2 linked regions of the Roseiflexus sp. RS-1 genome follow. The protein of the gene in region 1 interacts with the protein of each later gene in a pairwise test. Links are inferred from orthologs where the notes say so. Each region holds a gene or a part of one and is shown on either strand. Other genes may lie near its edges.

Region 1 (2,974 bases):
CGGGCATCTGGTTTTCATCGGCGCGTATGTTGATCGGATCATGCTTCCCAAACTCGGCGCCTACGCTGCTTCCAAGGCAGCCCTTGATGCCTATGTGACTGTGCTGGCAAAAGAGGTGCGCGACCGGCGCGTGACGAATGTGCGGGTTGGCGCGGTCGATACCCCCTTGTGGCGCAAAGCGCCATTCCGCCTTCCCAAAAGCGCCCACGCACCAGGCGATGTCGCTGCCGCCGTGCTGCGCGCGTATGCTGAAGGGCACAAGGGGAATCTGGATCTCTGACCCGGTCGGTGGGGGCGCACTGCCGTGCGCCCCTACATTTACGTCGTGCGGGGGGGGGCGCATTGCCGTGCGGGGGGGACGCTGCCGTGCGCCCCTACATTTACGCCGTGCGGGGGGCGCCCCTACCTTCAACCTTCACCGACCTTCAACCTTCAACCTTCACCGACCTTCAACCTTCAACCTTCCCGACTTCCATCCCCGCATCCATCCACTTCTGGTATGCATCGAATGTTCCGTTGAAATAGACGTGCACAACCTGGTTGTGGGTAATGCGCGTGATCGCTTCGAACACCTCGGCGTCGTCGGTGCTGTGCGCGACCAGCATGCCGCGTTCGGGGGCGAAATCGTCTTCGCTGGGGGGAATGACGAAGACCAGCCATTCGTTCGGATAACGACGTTCAACATCGGCGATCAACTCGACGTTGCCCTTCTCCTCCATGCCGGTATAGGGGCAACCGCAGTCGCAATCGACGCCACAACCGCCGTGTGTGCCGCAGGAAAGGGATGTTCCGCCATGCCCGGCGGATGTCAGGTTGATCATGATCGGCATGGCAACCCTCCGTTACATGTGGATCGCCGCGCCCTCAGCCGCCGCGTGCGCCGCTTCGACAATCGCTTCGTAGAGCGTCGGATGGGCGTGAACCGTGCGCATGATCGATTCGGCGGTCGCTTCGTGTGACAGCGCCAGACCTCCCTCGGCGATGAGTTCGGTGACGCGCGGACCGATCATGTGAATGCCGAGCACCTCATCGTACTGTTTGTCGGCGACAATCTTGACGAACCCCTGGCGCTGACCAAGGATCGTCGCTTTACCGTTGCCGGTGAAGGCGAATTTGCCCACCTTCACATCGTACCCCTGCTCACGTGCTTTTGCCTCGGTCAACCCGACGCTGGCGATCTCCGGGTTACAGTAGGTGCACGCCGGGATCTTGCCGTAGTCGAGCGGTTGCGTATGATGACCGGCGATCGTTTCAGCAGCGACGATACCTTCAGCCGATGCTTTGTGCGCCAGCCAGGGCGTGGTGGTGGCACAGTCGCCGATGGCGTAAATCCCTTCGACATTTGTGCGCATATGATCATCGACTTTGATGAATCCGCGTGGATCGAGCGCGACACCGACTTCTTCCAGCCCGATGTCACTGGTATTTGGCACAATACCGACGCCAACCAGCGCACGCTCAAATGTGAGTGCATGCTCGGCGCCCTGTACATCGACCAGGCGCGCCATCACGCCGCCGTCGACCTTCTCCAGGTTGTTGAGTTTTGCGCCAGCAAAGATTTTGATGCCACGACGATTGAGCGCGCGGGCGAGTTCGGCGCTGACCTCCTCATCTTCGAGCGGCACAACGCGCGGCAGCATTTCGACCAGTGTCACCTCTGCGCCGAACGCGCGGTACATCGAAGCGAACTCGACCCCAATTGCGCCTGCACCGACCACCAGGAGCGATTTGGGAACGGTGGGAATGTTTAGCCCGCCGGTCGAAGAGAGGATGCGGTCATTGTCGAACACTGCGCCGATCGCCGGGATTTCGCGGGGGCGAGCGCCGACAGCGATGATAATATGCTTTGCCGTCAATGTGCGATGCTGCCCTTCGGGGCTGCTGACCGCAACCTGTCCGCGTCCGGCGAGACGGGCAGATCCGTTGACAACATCGATCTTGTTCTTCTTCATCAAGAACGAAACGCCGCTGGTCATCGTCTTAACCACGGTGTCCTTCTGGCGCAGCGTCGCTTCCCAATCGAGCGACACGCCTTCGACAATCACGCCGAAGCGTTTCGCCTCGCGCAGTTCATCGAGCAGATCGGCGGTATGGAGCAATGCCTTGGTCGGGATGCACCCGACATTCAGGCAGACGCCCCCCATCGCCTGGCGCTCGACGACGGCGGTTTTCAACCCAAGCTGGGCAGCGCGAATGGCAGCGACATATCCGCCGGGTCCGCCGCCAATGACAATCACATCGTAGAGGGTGTCGGTCACGGAAGTCACCTTTCTATTCAGTGCGTCTGGATTGCAGACGGGAATGTGCGGATCGACTCGCGAGCGGCGGCAGGGCGCCGCCGGTCGTCCGCGAGTCGTGTAAGCGGTATTGTACCACGAGAACATCGGGTCAGAAAAACTACCGCTCCACCATCGCCCGGTTTGCCGACTCCTCCATCAGCGCCAGTTGGCGCGCCACTTCTTCAACGGCGATGCGCTGCTTGCGGTACAGGTCAGACTCACTCATCGCCAGCCGGTCGGCGGTTTCGCGGATGCGGCGCCCCTGCAGGAAGCGCATCTCCAGGATGTTGTAGAGCAGCCACTCCTGCGCCGAGGGGTCGAGTTGCGCATCAGGGCGCAGATTCTCAATCGCCTGGCGCAACACCGCCTGCAATGCGCGCGTCGGACTGCCCCCTTGTTCCTCGAGGACCCGGCGCACCGTGCGCAATCCGAGCAGCGGACTTTCGGAGAGTTTCGGTCCGCCCCAGTAGTGCGCCAGCGCTTCTTTGACCAGTTGGGGAAATTCGGGCAGTGATGCAACGTCGGATTCGAGCGTCTGAAGTGAAGCAGGGGTCGCCTGTTCGAGTTGCGTGCTGAGATGCTGGAGCGACTGCATATCCGGTCCCAGCCCGCGCAGGGTGTTGAACAACCGCTGCTGCATCTGAACGGTTTCGAGCGCCAGTTCCATTCGGTGGGTCAACGCACCGATCAGGCGC
Region 2 (3,101 bases), 3.6 Mb from region 1 along the record:
ACTGCGCGAAGCCGAACAGGCGCTCCTGATCGGGCGGGAACTGGTGGGCAATGGGCGCGTGCTCGACTTCAGCGATCTGGGGGTGTACCGCCTGCTCCTGCTGCTGCGCGAGTCGCCCGAACTGTGGGAGTTTTACCGCAGTACGCTTGCCACGCTCGTCGAGTATGACCGTGACCAGCACGGTGAGTTGCTGAAAACCCTCGAAGCGTTCTTCGAGCACAACGGCAACCTGGCGCGCACCGCCGATGCGCTGCACATTCACCGCAACACCCTCCTCTACCGCCTGACACGGATCAAAGAGATCAGCGGGCGCGACCCGGATGTCGCCGAAGATCGCCTGGCGCTGTGGCTGGCGCTCAAGGCGCACCGCGTCCTCAAGACGATTACGGAACCGGTGGGATAGCCGCAGCGATAGAGTCAATCGTCGGCGCGCTGGAGGTTGGCGAAACTCGCCAGCAGACGTTTGACTCCCTTGCCCACAAAAGCGACAGTCACTTCTTCGTCGCCTTCGACCAGTTTTGAACTGACGACGATCCCCTCGCCGAACTGCGCGTGGCGCACTTTCTGCCCGGCAAAGAAGGCGACGTCGCGCGGTCCGTCGGGCGCGGAACGGCGCGACGGCTGTGTGCGTTCCTGGCGCTGCTCGCGCGCAATTGCCGCGCGATTGGTGAACAGCGACGACTGCTGTGCAGCGTACCCGCGCTTCGGTGTGCGTTGCAGCAGGTCGGGCGGGATGTCGTGGAGAAAGCGCGACGGTGTGGCGATGTCGGCGCGCCCATAGGTGGTGCGGCGAAAGGCGTGGAGCAGATAGAGACGCTCTTTTGCGCGGGTCGCGCCAACGTAGAACAACCGGCGCTCCTCATCGAGCGCGTCGCGGTCATCGGTCGAGCGGGCGTGCGGAAGCAATCCTTCTTCGAGACCGACCAGGAAGACGACGGGAAACTCCAACCCTTTCGCCTGATGCAGCGTAATGCATGTGATAGCGTCGCGCTCTTCCTGAAGAGTATCGATGTCGGAGACCAGCGCAACTTCTTCGAGAAACGTCGGCAACTGACTCTCAATCGGCAGCGTGGCATAGTTCTCGGCAACGTTGCGCAATTCCAGCACGTTATTCCACCGATCCTCCCCTTCCTCTTCGCCATACTCACGCTGCAACGCCTCACGGAACCCTACCTGCGCAAACAGCCATTCCATCAATGCGCCAAGCGTCAGGCGCTGACGCTGAGCTATCATCTCATCGATCAGCGAAAGAAAGCCGAGCAGGACATTGCGCGCACGCCCCCCCGCCCCTCCGCCTGCAGAGGACGCCGGATCGGTTTCAGCAGCGAGCATCTGGAGCGCCACATACAACGGCACAGCAGCCGCGCCTGCGCGCCGCTCCAGGTCCTCCTGCGTGCGCTGCCCGATGCCGCGGGCGGGCCAGTTCAACACCCGACTCAGGCTGATGTCATCGAACGGATTGAGCGCCAGACGCAGATAGGCAAGCGCGTCTTTGATCTCCTTCCGCTCATAGAAGCGCGTACCGCCGACGATCACATAGCGCAACTGACGCGCAAGCAACGCTTCTTCAACGGCGCGCGATTGCGCGTTTGTGCGATACATGATGGCAATGTCGCCTGGCTGATACGCACCGCTGGCAAGCAAACGGGCGATTTCCGCAGCAACCAGTTGCGCCTCTTCGTCCTGGTCGTACCCTTCGATGAGCTGGACTTTCGCGCCCGCGCCGTTGTGCGTCCAGAGGCGTTTTTCGCGCCGCCGCTGTGCGCTGCGGTTGATGACCGCCTGGGCGACATCGAGGATTGCCTGGGTGCTGCGGTAATTCTGCTCCAGCAGAATGACCTGCGCATCGGGGTAATCTTGCTCGAACGAGAGAATATTCCGGATGTCGGCGCCGCGAAACGCATAGACCGACTGATCCTCATCGCCAACGACGAAGATATTGCGATGCCGCGCTGCCAGTTGCTTCAGCAGAACATACTGCGCCCGGTTCGTATCCTGGTACTCATCCGCCAGGAGGAAGCGGTAGCGTTCCTGATAGCGTTCGAGCACGGTCGGGTGATGATCGAAGAGACGCACCGTTTCCACCAGCAGATCGTCGAAATCGAGCGCATTCGAGTCACGCAACAGTTCCTGATACCGTGCAAAACAACGCGCCGTCACCTCCTCGAAGTACGAACGCGCATGGCGACTATAGTCGGATGGAGTGATCAATTCATTCTTGGCGCGCGAAATGGCGGCGTGGATAGCGCGCGGCGGATGTTTCTTCTCATCGAGGTTCAAATCGCGCAGGACACGCTTCATCACCCGTAGTTGATCATCAGTATCGTAGATCGCAAAATCGCGCTCCCGCCCCAGGTGAACAATGTCGCGGCGCAGAAAGCGCGCGCAGATACTGTGAAAGGTGCCGACCGTCAACGCCGCCGACTGTCCTGCGCCGATCAAAGCAACAAGGCGGTCGCGCATCTCACGCGCCGCCTTGTTGGTGAACGTCACTGCCAGAATCGTATGCGGATCGACACCCTGGACGCCGATCAGATACGCGACGCGATGGGTCAGCACGCGCGTCTTCCCGCTCCCCGGACCGGCGAGCACCAGCACCGGACCGGGATCAACCGTCACCGCCTGCTGCTGCGCCGGGTTCAACGCGCTCAGAATTGCAGCAGAATCAGTCATGAGTCGCCTGTACGCGCCGCACCGATCTCGCGCATTTTCCGATCGTACTCCACCTGTTTATCAAGCGATCTGGTCCACTCCAGGTCGCTCAGGACAATACTGCGGTAGGCGGTGTACATCTGGAACGCGGATCGTTCTGGCGGCATCTTGCCGACGCCGGTCGCCAGTCCCGGCACTGCAATCGAACGAATGCGCTCATGCCCGAACTGTGCACTCTGGTTATGCGCTTCAACTGCGAGCAGAATGCCGCGCATCGCCAGGTAGGCGTTGATCGTTGCGCTGACGTCGCCGGGAACGCGCATCGTCGGCGCCACCACCACATAGCGGAAGCGATCGCTGCCGGTCGCCATCACAAGCGCCTGACCGACGAGCAACTCTCCCGCATACTGCCGGTCGATCACGGCGCGTAACCGTTCTTGCAGACGCCA

What was found. The genes of interacting proteins can lie anywhere in the genome.
Region 2: the proteins of lpdA (region 1) and ROSERS_RS00715 interact in binary tests that used the Escherichia coli proteins (3 or more experiments, as listed by UniProt). The link is inferred for Roseiflexus sp. RS-1 from one-to-one orthologs.

The regions. Positions count from the first base shown.
Region 1 is NC_009523.1:3,769,405-3,772,378, reverse strand. Bases 51-2,951 are described here. They hold lpdA (dihydrolipoyl dehydrogenase), read right to left. Parts: upstream 2,259-2,951; coding sequence 843-2,258; downstream 51-842. Other genes in these bases: ROSERS_RS15430 (histidine kinase N-terminal 7TM domain-containing protein), read right to left, coding at 2,398-2,951; ROSERS_RS15440 (hypothetical protein), read right to left, coding at 450-830; ROSERS_RS15445 (SDR family NAD(P)-dependent oxidoreductase), read left to right, coding at 51-280. Outside these bases: more of ROSERS_RS15445, read left to right, coding at 1-50; more of ROSERS_RS15430, read right to left, coding at 2,952-2,974. UniProt on the Escherichia coli protein: Lipoamide dehydrogenase is a component of the glycine cleavage system as well as of the alpha-ketoacid dehydrogenase complexes.
Region 2 is NC_009523.1:178,147-181,247, forward strand. What follows is about bases 46-3,073. They hold ROSERS_RS00715 (ATP-dependent helicase), read right to left. Parts: upstream 2,674-3,073; coding sequence 418-2,673; downstream 46-417. Other genes in these bases: ROSERS_RS00710 (PucR family transcriptional regulator), read left to right, coding at 46-403; ROSERS_RS00720 (macro domain-containing protein), read right to left, coding at 2,670-3,073. Outside these bases: more of ROSERS_RS00710, read left to right, coding at 1-45; more of ROSERS_RS00720, read right to left, coding at 3,074-3,101. UniProt on the Escherichia coli protein: A helicase with DNA-dependent ATPase activity. Unwinds DNA duplexes with 3'-5' polarity. Translocates on single-stranded DNA with 3'-5' polarity. Initiates unwinding more efficiently from a nicked substrate than double-stranded DNA.